3 regions of the Corallincola holothuriorum genome follow, and region 3 is predicted to be linked to each of the others. Evidence: predicted binding sites of a transcription regulator. Region 3 holds the regulator's gene; each other region holds the start of a gene.
What was found. The regulator ArgR, encoded in region 3, controls arginine synthesis, uptake and breakdown. The targets are predictions, from matches to a motif close to ANTGAATANNTATTCANT.
Positions count from the first base shown of each region.

Region 1 (5,100 bases), on a different contig from region 3:
TTCTCACCCCTGGCCGGTGGTGTAACTCTCAAAAAAATAGCCATTCGTAACCGAATAGCTATTTAGTCGTACGTAAACCAAGCACAAATGCCTGACGTCTTAACTACTAAACAGCCCGCTGTAAAAGCATCGACTTAATATGGCCGATAGCTTTCGTTGGGTTTAATCCCTTAGGACAGACACTGACACAATTCATAATGCCATGGCAACGAAATACACTAAATGCATCGTCTAATTCTGACAGACGTTCATCTGTGGCAGTGTCACGGCTATCAGCAAGGAAGCGATACGCCTGTAACAAACCCGCTGGACCGACAAATTTATCAGGATTCCACCAGAACGATGGGCACGACGTTGAGCAACATGCACAGAGAATACATTCATATAAGCCATCAAGCTTGGCACGCTCTTCCGGGCTCTGCAGGTGTTCACGTGCTGGCGGCTGTTTACCATCGTTAATCAGGTACGGTTTGATACGTTCATAGTTTTCATAGAACTGAGCCATATCAACCACCAGATCACGAACAACAGGCAATCCTGGTAGCGGCCGAAGAATCACTTTGCCGCCAACCAACAGATCTGACAGCGGGGTAATACAAGCTAAGCCGTTCTTACCATTCATATTGACACCGTCGGAACCGCAAACGCCTTCACGACAGCTCCGTCTAAATGCCAATGTCGGATCTTGCTCCTTCAGCAAGATCAAAGCGTCCAACACCATCATGTCTGAGCCTTCAGGCACTTCAAGTGTGTAATCCTTCATGCTTGGCGCGTTATCTACGTCCGGGTTGTAACGGTATAGCGAAAATACGACTTTCATTACTGCGATACTCCCTTAGTATGTACGAGCTTTTGGCGGAAACGCATCACGCAGCTTAGGCGTCATATTGACATCTCGCTTAAGCATCTCTTCTGACTCAGGCATATAGAGGGTGTGGCACAGCCAGTTACCATCATCTCGTTCGAGATAATCTTCACGGCTATGTGCGCCACGGCTTTCCGTTCTGAAATTGGCAGATTTAGCTGTGGCGTAAGCCGTTTCCATCAGGTTATCCAACTCCATGCATTCAATTCGCTGGGTGTTGAACTGCTGGCTCGTATCATCAAGTCGCGCATTAGCTAAACGCTCGCGTATCTCACCCAACTCTTTCATGCCTTCAGCCATCGCGTTGCCTTCCCTGAACACTGAGAAATTCAACTGCATACACTGCTGCAGGTCTTTACGAATTTGCACCGGATCTTCACCCTGCTGGGTGCTGTTCCACCGATTCATACGCGCTAAGCTGGCTTCCAAGTCTGACTCAGAGGCATCACGGGATTCGCTCATGGCATCAAGCGCTTCACCCAAGTGTTTACCTGCCGCACGACCAAACACCACCAAATCCAATAGTGAATTGCCACCAAGGCGGTTTGCCCCATGAACCGATACGCAAGCGATCTCGCCGACAGCGAACAAACCAATTACAGGCTTCTCGTTACCCTGCGCATCAACAGTGATCGCCTGGCCACTCACCTGAGTAGGTATACCACCCATCATGTAATGACAGGTTGGGATCACTGGGATCGGCTCTTTCACGGGATCAACATGGGCAAAGGTGCGTGATAACTCGCAAATGCCAGGCAAACGGGACTCAAGTACCTCTTCGCCCAAATGGTCGAGTTTCAATTTAGCATGCGGGCCCCAAGGGCCATCGCAACCGCGCCCCTCACGGATCTCCGTCATAATCGAACGCGCAACAACGTCACGGCCAGCCAAATCTTTGGCATTTGGCGCATAGCGTTCCATAAAGCGTTCGCCATCTTTATTTAGTAGATAGCCACCTTCACCGCGACACCCTTCAGTCACCAACACGCCCGCGCCAGCGATACCTGTGGGATGAAACTGCCACATCTCCATATCTTGAACCGGAACCCCGGCACGCAGCGCCATACCAACGCCATCACCAGTATTAATATGCGCATTAGTGGTTGAAGCATAAATCCGACCAGCACCACCAGTGGCTAATACCGTCGCTTTACTTTTGAAATAGACAACCTGTCCTGAATCGATATCAATGGCGGTACAACCAACAATGTGCCCATCTTGGTTCTTAACCAAATCCAGTGCGTACCACTCACTAAATACCTTGGTCTTGTTCTTAATGTTCTGTTGATAAAGGAGGTGCAATAAAGCATGACCAGTTCGGTCAGCGGCAGCGGCCGTGCGTGCGGCCTGTTCGCCCCCAAATGCTTTTGATTGGCCACCGAATGGGCGTTGATAAATACGACCATTTTCAAAGCGAGAAAAAGGCAGCCCCATCTTTTCTAATTCAATGATCGCCTCTGGGCCGGTTTTACACATGTACTCAATGGCGTCCTGATCACCGATATAATCGGAACCTTTTACCGTGTCATACATATGCCATTGCCAATCGTCATCGTGGGCATTACCCAACGCAACGGTGATGCCACCTTGAGCAGAGACCGTATGTGAACGAGTAGGAAAGACTTTGGAGAGTAAAGCGCAAGACTTGCCCTCTTCAGAAATTTGCAGTGCGGCGCGCATACCGGCACCACCGGCGCCGATGACGACGGCATCGAATTCAAATGTTGGAATGCTCACTTGACCCCCCAGAGAATAAACAGACCTGCGGCGACGTAAGCAACTGCAGTTAAATTAATGAAGAACTGTAATGCGGCACGCAGCGCCGAGCACTTTATGTAATCAGTTAACACTTGCCACATTCCGATCCAGCAGTGCACAAGCAGACCGATTAATGCGAGAAAAGTGAAAACCTTCATGGCTAATGTGCTGAACAAGCCGTGCCATACGCCGTAGGTCATCTCTGGTGTAAAAAGAGCAAAACCGACAATAAAAATTGAATAGAGAGCTAAAACAATCGCCGACGCACGTAACAAGACAAAGTCATGCACGCCACTTCGGCCTAACATAGCAGCATTAGTTACCATACCCATACCCCCGCCAAAACAGACAGAACAGCGGTGAGCGCAAAACCTACATGGGCAGAGCGAATACCACTTTCGAGTTCTTCAAAATATCCAAGATCCTGTAATAAGTGACGAATGCCACCGACAAAGTGATATGCCAGCGCTGTCAGAATGCCCCACAGGACAAAACCAACAAACCAGCCATCAATCATCGCCTTTACTTCATTAAATCCGGATTCTGAGGTAAGAGAAATATTTAGTAGCCAAAGTAGAATAGCAATTGCAACAAACATAATGACGCCACTGACGCGGTGCAATATCGACGCAATGGCCGTCGCTGGAAAGCGAATTGTTGCTAGGTCTAAATTAACGGGTCTTTGTTTTTTCACATCCGACTCACTCGGCCCTTAAGAGCCTCTATTTATTTTTTTAATGTCGTATTTTTTTACGCCCTAACCATCATATTACTTTCGGGATATAAAGTTATTACCCCAAAAATGATATGCGGATCACATTTTAGACAAACAGTTGTTTGAAAAGCACCATTTTGGCGCGCCAAAGCCGCATTCTGCCTACGTTTGAGGGCGTAGTGTGGGCAGTATATCCACGACATTTTTTTATTACAATTCTTTAAATTTTGATTTGTATCAGGGAGAATTCTATTCACCTCTGAAATAGATCTTTGTTTCAAGAGATGTTGTAATCAGGTACTAACTTGTAATAATGATAAATTATGCATCCAAGACGGGATTTAATGCATAGATAATTGACAGCTGCCCTATGCAGCGGTTAATAATACTGCGCTTAATTTTGGGAGCATCATACAATTCCAATAAGGAGAATCCTGAAATGACGGAGAAGAAAGCAGTTCTTCACGTCGGTGGCCAGGAGATAGAACTCCCCGTGCTTTCCGGTACCGCGGGCCATGACGTAATAGATATCAGAACCCTCGGCAAATATGGTTATTTCACATTTGACCCAGGTTTTCTTTCGACCGCATCGTGCGAGTCTACGATCACCTTCATCAACGGTAGTAAGGGCATCCTGCAACACCGCGGTTATGCTATCGACGATTTAGCGAACAACGCTAGCTATCTCGAAGTATGCTATCTGCTGTTGTACGGCGAACTGCCCAATGCAACGCAATATGCAGAATTTAGCCGTATTGTTTCCGAACACACGATGCTGAATGAACAACTCACACGATGCTTGCAGGGCTTCCGCCGAGATGCGCACCCGATGGCTATCATGTGTGGCATGGTTGGTACCATGTCAGCCTTCTATCACGACTCATTGGACATCACCAATGAACGTCATCGTGAGATCGCAGCCTACCGACTGATCTCTAAAATGCCAACAATCGCCGCAATGTGCTTTAAGTACAATGTCGGTCAGCCATTCATGTACCCTAGAAATGATCTCGGCTATGCAGAGAATTTCCTTTACATGATGTTCGCTACACCGTGTGCAGAATACACACCAGATCCTATCGTTGCTAAAGCGATGGATCGAATATTTACCCTGCATGCTGATCACGAGCAGAACGCTTCAACATCGACCGTTCGCTTGGCCGGCTCCTCTGGTGCTAATCCGTTCGCTTGTATCGCGGCAGGTATTGCTTCTCTATGGGGCCCAGCTCATGGTGGCGCCAATGAAGCTTGCCTCAACATGCTTGAAGAGATCGGTAATGTTGACCGCATTCCTGAGTTTATCGAACGCGCGAAGGATAAAGATGATTCTTTCCGCTTGATGGGCTTTGGTCACCGTGTTTACAAGAACCATGATCCACGAGCAACTGTGATGCGCGAAACCTGTCACGAAGTTCTCGATAAGTTAAAGATCAAAGATCCTCTGCTTGATGTAGCGATGGAGCTTGAGCGGATCGCGCTGGAAGATGAATACTTCGTTTCGAAGAAACTCTACCCTAACGTAGATTTCTACTCTGGTATTATCTTGAAAGCGATTGGCATTCCGACCAATATGTTCACAGTGATTTTTGCGCTGTCACGCACGGTTGGTTGGATAGCTCATTGGAATGAAATGATGAGTGACGCAGGCCAGAAGATCGGCCGTCCACGCCAGCTATATATCGGTGAAATAGATAAAGGATTCAAATCAACAGAAGAACGTTGATTGGTCTTGCTCAAAGATTAAAAAAGGCAGCTTCGGCTG
Region 1 is NZ_QPID01000001.1:227,420-232,519, reverse strand. Features, by position in the region: gene DU002_RS01080 (succinate dehydrogenase iron-sulfur subunit) at 107-820, opposite strand; gene sdhA (succinate dehydrogenase flavoprotein subunit) at 836-2,602, opposite strand; gene sdhD (succinate dehydrogenase, hydrophobic membrane anchor protein) at 2,599-2,949, opposite strand; gene sdhC (succinate dehydrogenase cytochrome b556 subunit) at 2,943-3,317, opposite strand; gene DU002_RS01060 (citrate synthase) at 3,778-5,061, shown strand.
Region 1: a site for ArgR is predicted at 3,651-3,668, ahead of DU002_RS01060 (citrate synthase). Genes of this name have one in related genera too.

Region 2 (5,100 bases), on a different contig from region 3:
CTTTTGACGGATCGCCAAGCTTTTCCTGTAACGCGAGAAAATCGGCCAATGCCTGACAAGGGTGATAGAGATCGCTCAGTGCATTGATCACCGGAATAGAGCCACCCGTCGCAAGCTGCTCCAACGTACTCTGCTTAAACACACGCGCTACGATGCCATCGGCCCAGCAGGAGATATTCGCGCCGAAGTCTTTTACGGTTTCCCGTGCACCTAGCTCACCATTTTGCTGATCCAGATAGACCGCGTGGCCACCCATTTTATTTAAACCGATGTCGAAACTCACCCGCGTCCGCAGCGATGGCTTCTCAAATAACATCACCACACTTTTGCCTCGCAAGGCATTGGCGTAATCCTGAGGAGCAGCCTTAATTTTTGCGGCTTGATCCAGCAAATGAAGGATCTGCTCTTTATCGAGATCCTTCAGTGTTAACAGGTGATTTAATGGTTTCATCTAACACTCCATCATGTCTGCGGCTTCTCGCCTCTTCTTGCAGACATCTGTTTCGTTCTTTCTCGTATGCCATCAAGATGGTATACGCATTAATTCTTTTGCTGTGTTTTGCTGCTTAACGCGATGCAGCCTAGCCCAGCACCTTAGTGCCTACCGGCTTACCAGCCAACAGGTCGGTCAATTTTTCTGGCTCACGCCAGCTGGCCACAGCAATACTGCGACCGAGCGTTCGTGCGGCTTGCAGTGCAGCCTGCACCTTAACAGCCATACCATCGGTGATCACACCCTCAGCAACCAGTTGATCGGCTTTTTGCTGATCAATTTCTGGGATCAACTGACGCTCACCATCGAGAATGCCTTCGACATCGGATAACAGCACCAGTTCCGCTTGCAGTAATTGACACAACGCCAGCGCAGCCTGATCGGCGTTAACATTCAACAACTGACCTTCGCGAGATACGGCGATAGAACTAATAATGGGTGTATAGCCATTATCGACCAACAACTTCAACAAGGCCGGATCACCCGCTGAGCCATCTTCGCTGCACTGCCCGACACACCCTAATGCAGGATCGAGTACGCTGGCTTCGACAGTGAACGCATCGCCGATACAAACACCCACCGCTTTCATGCCCGCATTCAGGCCATAAGCTAATAACTGTTTATTGCTGGTGCCCGCTAAAGCGCCGGTGATCACAGCCATCTGCTCCGGTGGCGTGATCCGCAGGCCATCTTTCTTTTCACTGACCATGCCCATGGCAGCCAACTGCTGTTCAACGATACAGCCGCCACCGTGAATGATCATCACTGGCCGCAAACGCTGAACGTCCGCCAAGGCTGCAAACAGTGCTTGCAATGCCTGAGCATTTTCCAGCAAGGCACCGCCAACTTTAATCAGTACCGGAGCACTCATAGCGCAGCCTTCTTACTTATCGGATAATTGGTTAAACCAAAACGAATATTGGCGCACTGGATCGCTTGTGACGCGGCGCCTTTTAGTAGATTGTCGATAGCCGAACCAATCACGATATGACCGCTTTCCAAATCGGCTTTCCAGCCGATATCGCAATAGGGCGTATTGGCCACACCACCGATGCTTGGCCAATGACCTGGCGACAGCTGATTATACAAACGCACCGCTGGCTTACCGGCATAGGCGTGGTCATAGGCTTGGTCAATTGCTGCTGCCGTCACCCCATCCGCCAGTTGAGCGGTGATAGTAGCCACGATACCGCGAGGGAAGTTGCCAAGATGTGGCGTAAAGATAACTGAATTTCCCAAATGCAGAGCGATCTCAGGCTGATGCCGATGATTAAGGACGCCATAAGGGTTGTAGCTGACTTCACAGAAACTATTCACCATGCTGGCTTTACGCCCAGCGCCAGATACACCGCTAACAGCGTTAATCACCGGCGTAGTCTCTGCTTTAAGCAAGCCCGCTTCCTGCAAAGGCTTTAACGCCAACAGGCTAGCAGTAGGGTAGCACCCCGGCACAGCAACCAATTGAGCGTGACTGATCTCAGCCGCATTCCATTCTGCTAAGCCATAAACGGCCTGCTCAAGCCATTCGGGGGAGTCATGGGTAAAGCCATAAAACTGGTCATAAGGCGCGGCCGTATCAAAACGGAAACCACCAGACAGATCCATGACCGTGACGCCAGTTTCCAGCAAGCCGGGCGCCAGAGCCACTGAGACCTTATGATCCGTGGCGAGAAAAACCAGATCCACGCCTTCAGCGGCTTTGGCTACATCGGCTGTGGCCAAGGGTGTCAAAGGCAGGTTTAGCTGGCCGAGATAGCGTCGATGAAGGGTTCCTAATTCGGTGTCGGCATCAGCACTACGCTCTGATACATAGATAGCCTTAAGCGTCATCTGTGGATGCTGCTCAACCAAATTTGCTAATTCGGCGCCGGTATAACCACTGGCACCGATAATGGAACATTTCACCATCTGTTTTTGCCCCTCCGCAAGGAACCCTAACTATAGTTGTTCTAACCTTACTCACTCTTCGATTGCTTATCGTATTCGCCTTTCCAGTCATTGGAACTGCCATACTGGCTGATAAAGAATGAGCCTTATGTTGGCAAAGCTAAATCAAAATGACTTCTTATGCAAGATATCTGCATTTTTATTGGGTTTATTCATTTTTCGCAGCAGCCATTGAACTGGAATGTAAACTTTACGTATATATAACGAAAAATAGGCACCATCGCGCGACTATTAACCATTCGCTAAGTTGCATAATTATTAAAATCGGGAGTTAACATATGCACTAGTGCACATTGCACGCAGTTTCCTTTATTATTTGAACCTCTAAAGTTTGTTTTGTGGCAAAAAGCTATCCAGCTTTGCGCGATAGCCTTGCCGGTTTTTTGCTAGCACACATGCACATAAGGTATTACCAGTATGGATAAATACGCGGCGCTAAGAAGCAATGTCAGCTTCCTCGGCACCCTACTGGGTCGAGCGATCCAGCATGACATGGGTGACGCCTTTCTCGAAAAAATTGAGTCGATTCGACAATTGTCTAAAGGCGCCCAGTCTGGTTCGGAGCAAGACAGAGCAGCCCTTATTGATATTCTGAACTCTCTTGGCGATGAAGAGCTGCTGCCCGTTGCCAAAGCGTTCCAACAGTTTCTTGCCCAAGCCAATATGGCAGAGCAGTTTCACACCATCTCTCGTGATGGGCGGCAACAGGTAGACAAGCCAGATCCTTTCGGCGAACTGTTTGACCGTTTGCACGCACAAGAGGTGTCTGCAGATGAGATCATTGATGCGCTGACCACGCTCAATATTGAATTGGTATTAACCGCGCATCCAACTGAAGTGAATCGTCGAACCCAGATCAACAAGTATGTGCAAGCGGCGCACTGCTTGGGAGATTTGGAAAGTCCACTGAACACAGAGCGGGAAAAAGGCTTGGTTGAAAACCGCCTAGAGCAGTTGATCACCCAGGTGTGGCACACCAACGAGATCCGCGACCAACGCCCGACCCCTGTAGACGAAGCCAAGTGGGGCTTCGCCGTTATCGAACACTCGCTTTGGGAAGCGGTACCGAGCTTTCTACGTGATCTCAACGCGGAACTGGATAGTCGCTTTGGCCGAAAGCTTCCGGTCGATGGCGTGGCACCCATTCGTTTTGCCAGTTGGATGGGCGGCGACCGTGACGGTAACCCGTTTGTTACGGCCAAGGTGACCCGCGAAGTGCTGTTGCTGGCGCGCTGGAAAGTGGCCGATCTCTATATTCGCGATTTAGGGCCACTGATTGGCGAGTTGTCGATGAGCCAATGCGACGACGCCCTTGCTGACTACAGTAACGGTGCCAAAGAACCCTACCGCCATGTACTTAAGCGTTTGCGAGATCACCTGCGCGCCACCCGCGAAGGGATCGAAGCGGTATTGGATGGTCGCTCTGTAGGGGTATGCCCTCTGATCCGTGATGTCAAAGATATCCGTGAGCCCCTGCAACTCTGCTACGAATCATTGCATAACTGTGGCATGGGCGTAGTCGCTGATGGCGCCCTATTAGATACCCTGCGCCGTGTCGCCTGTTTCGGTATCAATCTGGTAAAACTGGATGTTCGTCAAGATGCTGCGCGCCATGCCGATGCGATTGGCGAGATCACCCGTTATTTAGGGTTGGGTGATTACAGCAGCTGGCGTGAAGAGGATAAGCAAGCCTTCCTGTTGCAGGAGCTGGCCAGTAAACGGCCATTACTTCCGAAGCAGTGGCAACCCAGCGCAGATACACAAGAGGTATTAGACACCTGCGAAGTGATCGCTGAACAGCACCCAGATGCCCTCGGCACCTATGTGATCTCGATGGCATCAGATCCTTCCGATGTGTTAGCTGTACAACTGCTACTAAAAGAGTCTGGTGTCAGCTTTAACATGGGCGTCGCGCCACTGTTTGAAACTCTTGATGACCTCAATGGCGGCGCCGACTGTATCAAACGCTTGTTAGAAATCGACTGGTACCGAGGTTATATCAAAGGCCATCAAGAAGTGATGATCGGTTACTCCGATTCAGCCAAAGATGCTGGGATGATGGCCGCCGCTTGGGCACAGTACAGCGCCCAGGAAGATCTGGTGCAAGTTTGTAAAGAAGCCGATGTCTCACTCATGCTGTTCCACGGCCGCGGTGGCACCATTGGACGTGGGGGCGGCCCGGCGCACAATGCGATCCTGTCTCAACCTCCAGGTTCGTTAGATGGCGGTATTCGCGTCACTGAACAGGGCGAAATGATCCGGGTGAAATTTGGTTTACCAGAAGTCGCTCAGCACTCACTGGCGTTATATGGCAGTGCCGTGCTCGAAGGTAAACTGCTACCACCTCCGGTACCGGAGCAAAGCTGGCGCCAGCTAATGGATCAGCTGTCTGCAACCTCCTGTGAAGCCTATCGTGCCGTGGTGCGCGGCGAGCCTCAATTCGTCGAATACTTCCGCGCTGCAACACCGGAAGTTGAGCTGGGCAAACTGCCATTGGGTTCACGCCCACCGAAGCGTAAACCCACTGGCGGAATTGAAAGCTTGCGTGCTATCCCATGGATCTTCGCATGGGCTCAGAACCGGTTAGTGTTGCCGGCCTGGTTAGGCTCACCTGCGGGTCTGAAAGAGGTGATAGCCAATGGCCAACAACCCCTGCTCGA
Region 2 is NZ_QPID01000012.1:40,678-45,777, forward strand. Features, by position in the region: gene DU002_RS16845 (ornithine carbamoyltransferase) at 1-451, opposite strand, end outside; gene argB (acetylglutamate kinase) at 582-1,364, opposite strand; gene argC (N-acetyl-gamma-glutamyl-phosphate reductase) at 1,361-2,401, opposite strand; gene ppc (phosphoenolpyruvate carboxylase) at 2,858-5,100, shown strand, end outside.
Region 2: a site for ArgR is predicted at 2,550-2,567, ahead of argC (N-acetyl-gamma-glutamyl-phosphate reductase). Genes of this name have one in related genera too.

Region 3 (5,100 bases):
AACGCCATGTTCGGCGATCAGGCGAGTGTGCTAGTCGGTGACTTTCTCTATACCCGGGCATTTCAAATGATGGTGACGCTGGACTCAATGCGCGTTATGCAGGTTCTCGCTGATGCCACCAATGTGATCGCAGAAGGTGAAGTGATGCAGTTGATGAACTGCAACGATCCCGATACCGATGAAGCGCGCTACATGGAAGTGATCTACTGCAAAACCGCTAAATTATTTGAAGCCGCGACTCACTTGGCGGCAGAGCTGGCTGGCGAATCGGAGAGCAATAAGCAGGCAATGGCGGACTATGGCCGTTATTTAGGCACTGCGTTCCAACTGATTGATGATCTCCTCGATTACACCGCTGACGCCGATGCCCTAGGTAAAAATCTAGGAGATGACCTAGCAGAAGGTAAACCGACCCTGCCGCTGATCCGCGCCATGCAAGTCGGTACTGAAGCACAACAGAAGATCATTCGTCATGCCATCGAACATGGTGCCGAAGTAGAGCAATTACCGAATATTGTCGCAGCCATTGAATCAACCGATGCCTTTGCTTATACCCGTCTACGGGCCGACGAGGAAGCGATGAAAGCGGTAAAGGCACTGGATTTCCTCGCCGATAGCGAATACAAAAGCGCACTGATCGCGCTGGCACGTATTGCCGTACAACGGGATCACTAATCTGCTCAACAAACAAGTATTAAAAAAGGCGCCTTCAGGCGCCTTTTTACTTATTGTCGTCTGGCTTAGCCAGCAAACTCAATGCCTTTCTGGATATCACCTTGCAGCGTATCCATCATGCCTTCCAGCGCCGCTTGTTCAAACGGGCTAACGTCACCGTATGGCAATACAGTTTCAATGCCTTCGGCACCCAGTTTAACCGGCTGAGCAAAGAACTTGGTATGTTCACCAGGGCCTTCAACATAAGCACATTCAATCACAGGTTCACCCTGCATCGCTTTCACCAGAGACAGGCAGAAGCGTGCTGCTGCTTGTCCCATAGACAAGGTAGCAGAGCCACCACCAGCTTTGGCTTCAACGACTTCAGTACCAGCGTTCTGAATTCGATCAGTCAAGGCGGCAATCTCTTCGTCTGAGAAATCCAAGCCCAACTGCGACAACAGAGGCAGAATGGTGACACCGCTGTGACCGCCAATAACATTGATGTTCACTTCTTCCGGGTTTAACCCTTTGGCTTCAGCAATAAAAGCTTCGGCGCGAATAACATCCAGCGTTGTTACACCAAACAGTTTCTTCGGATCGTAAACACCAGCTTTCTTTAGTACTTCGGCAGCAATAGCAACCGTGGTATTCACTGGGTTAGTGATAATACCGATGCAAGCCTTAGGGCACTGCTCGGCAATCGCTTCAACCAGGTTCTTAACGATACCGGCATTGAAGTTAAACAGATCGGCGCGATCCATGCCCGGCTTGCGCGGCACACCGGCAGGGATCATCACAATATCTGCACCTTTCAGAGCATCATTGAGGCCATCCTGACCGTAACCTTCAATCGCTACCTGTGTTGGGATATGGCTGAGATCTTTAGCAACACCTGGCGTTACTGGTGCAATATCAAACAACGCTAATTCAGAGCCTGCAGGTAATTGAGTTTTTAATAACAGCGACAGTGCTTGGCCGATTCCACCAGCAGCACCTAATACAGCGACTTTCATGTGGGGTTCCCTTCTTGTGGAGAATCTTAGGAGACATAGCTTTCCAACCCAGTACAGGGCTGCAAAAACATTAATCCAAGGAGGGGATAAATACAATCAATGTCACACAACTCAGATCACGGATTGAACCCGTAACAGATAGTGCGCGACAAGCGTAAACCATTAGTGCCAAAATAATTGCCCCGCTGTGATACGGGCAGCTTGCAGGATATTGCAATTTTATGCAGAATGACTGCATAACTTTTTCAGAAGATAACCTTTCGACGACATGAATTACGGTAAGCAGGAAGACTTGGTCCGCTCGTTCAAGAACCTGTTGAAGGAAGAGTGTTTCGGCTCTCAAGGGGAGATAGTTAAAGCGCTGCAAACGCAAGGCTTTATCAATATCAACCAGTCGAAAGTTTCCCGCATGTTAAGCAAGTTTGGCGCAGTAAGAACACGTAATGCCAAACAAGAGATGGTGTACTGCCTACCTATCGAACTCGGCGTTCCAACCACTTCTAGTCAGCTTAAAAACCTGGTTTTAGATATCGACAACAACGAAGTCGCTATCGTTATCCGTACCAGTCCTGGGGCTGCTCAGCTGATTGCCCGACTATTAGATTCATTAGGCAAAGCGGAAGGGATACTCGGCACCATCGCCGGCGATGACACTATTTTCATTACGCCAACCAACGTGAAAGAGATAAGCAAAACGGTCAGCGCCGTCAAATCTCTGTTCGCTTTTTCCAGCTAACTCAGTGCATTAAATCGACTCAGGCAGCACGAAAAGGGGCTGCCGTTGCGCTTCCCTGCCCCCCTTCCGCTGCCAATATTGCTTCAATAGCTTGCGGCCCTAGCCAACGATCCGCACACCAATCAGGCGCCAGTAAAGTGGGCGGACGGGCGTGAGCCGACACCCGATGGAAGACCACCTGCGCAGGGGTCGCTTGGATCATCTTCGCTGCTGTTTCTGCATAGCTTTCTAGACTAATCGTTGCCAAGCGGTCAGCACGCCACGCTTTCGCCATCACGCTCCCCTCAACAATGTGCAATGGATGCAGCTTTAGACCATCCACTCCTACCGTCAGCACTTTATCCAAGGTCTGCAAAGCATCTTGCTGATCTTCACCTGGCAAACCGACAATAAGGTGAGTGCATACTTTTAGTCCATAATGTTTGGCTCGTGTGACAGCATCTTGGTAGGCAGCAAAGTCGTGGCCACGATTAATTCGCTTCAGGGTTTGATCATTCGCCGTTTGCAACCCCAGCTCCAGCCAGATCTCTTGACCTTGAGCCTGATACTCCGCCAACATCCTGAGCACACCATCGGGCACACAATCAGGACGGGTACCGACACACAATCCAACAATATCTTTCGCCGCCAGCGCCTGATCATACAGCTTTTGCAGTTGAACCTGCTCACCATAGGTACTGGTGTACGCCTGAAAATACGCCAAATAAGCATCCGCTTTACGCTTTAATTCTTGCTCGCGCAGCTGTAACTGTTGAGAGATAGGTGCTGCACGGGCTGTTTCATCGACAAAAGAAGCGACATTACAGAAAGTACAGCCCCCTCGGCCAAGGGTGCCATCGCGATTGGGGCAGCTAAAATCACCGTGCAGTGACAGCTTGCGGATCTTGCGACCAAACTGCTGCTTTAGATAGTAACCAAAGCTGTGAAAAAGTTGAGGAGTATGCTGCATAGCGGCGCCATTGTAGGCGCCGCCAAGGAAGTTGTACTGTTTAGGATCAAACCTACAGGCTAAATCATCAACCGAGATCAGTAGCCTGCTGCCTGCCCATCCTTGCGACTTTCGGAAGCACCGTAGTAAACGCCGGTTGCAAGATCGCGCATGATCGCCTGATAGCCACCGTAAGGACCTGACTCCTCTTTTAAGGTATGCCCCATCTGCAGCAGTGTACGGCGAGTACCAGCAGAAAAACCGTTCTCCAAACTAACATGCCCGCCATCTGTCATCTGTTCGCCTGTGGGCTGACTGGAGCCGGTATGCAAAATACGTGGCGCATCCCCCGCCTCCTGTAGATTCATACCAAAATCGATCATATTGACCAGGATCTGCGCATGCATCTGTGGCTGAGTTGCGCCGCCCATCACACCATAACTGAGCCAAGGCTTGCCCTCTTTGGTCACAAAGGCAGGAATAATAGTATGAAACGGGCGTTTGCCAGGCGCGTAACTATTAAAATGCCCTTCCTGCAGACTAAACAACTGACCGCGATCTTGCAGTACAAAGCCGAGCTCAGGCGTTGTCATCCCCGAGCCCATGCCGCGGTAGTTACTTTGGATCAACGACACCATGTTGCCATCTTTGTCTGCGGTGGTCAGGTAGATAGTATCGCCGTGGTACAGCGCTGGGTTGCCAGCATCCAAGCGCTGACTGGCGCGTCGCGGATTAATCAGTTTTGCTCGTTCATTGGCATAAGATTTTGCGATCAGACCGGCCACGGGGATCTGATTAAACGCGGGATCGGCGTAATACTTGGCGCGATCTTCAAATGCGAGCTTCTTTGCTTCAACAAACAGATGCACATACTCCGGACTATCCAACCCCATGGCGGCTATATCGTATGGCTCCAAAATATTGAGAATTTGCAGTGCCGCTATCCCTTGGCCATTCGGGGGTAACTCCCACACATCGTAACCTCGATAATTAGTGGAGACAGGCTTAATCCACTCAGAGGTATGGGAGGCGAGATCTTCATAACTCAGAAAACCACCATGTTGTTTCATAAAAGCGGCAATACTGACCGCAATATCCCCTTTATAAAAAGCGTCGCGTCCACCTTGGGCAACTTGGCGATAAGTACTTGCCAGCGCCGGGTTTTTAAACAGTTCCCCCTTGGCTGGCATTTTGCCATTCGGCATAAAAACTTGAGCAAAGCCGGGATACTCAGACAAACGTGGCGCACTACGCTGCATGTAGTAAGCCACCAACTCACTCACAGGAAATCCTTGTTCAGCATAATCAATCGCGGGTTGCAGCAACTTGGTCATCGGCAACTTGCCGAACTTGCCGTGTAATTCAAACCAACCATCCACCGCCCCCGGTACGGATACAGGTAACGGCCCATAAGGTGGTAAATAGTCGAGCCCCAAGGAGTGCAGGTGTGCCAAAGTAAGAGACTTAGGCGAACGCCCTGATGCGTTTAGACCATATAACTGCTGCGTTTTTGCATCCCAGACAATAGCGAACAGATCGCCGCCAATACCGCTACCCGTCGGCTCAACCAGACCAAGCATCGCATTGGCGGCAATGGCAGCATCAACCGCACTGCCCCCCTTTTTAAGTATGTCCAACGCCACCTGAGTAGCCAATGGTTGACTGGTTGCCGCCATACCATGTTGCGCGATCACTTCAGAGCGACTGGCGAAGTGTGCACCGGTGATACGGTCGTAAGCTATCGTGGGAAAAGCAGTTAATAGGAT
Region 3 is NZ_QPID01000005.1:168,400-173,499, reverse strand. Features, by position in the region: gene ispB (octaprenyl diphosphate synthase) at 1-675, shown strand, start outside; gene mdh (malate dehydrogenase) at 741-1,670, opposite strand; gene argR (transcriptional regulator ArgR) at 1,939-2,406, shown strand; gene DU002_RS09920 (TIGR01212 family radical SAM protein) at 2,426-3,355, opposite strand; gene ggt (gamma-glutamyltransferase) at 3,433-5,100, opposite strand, start outside.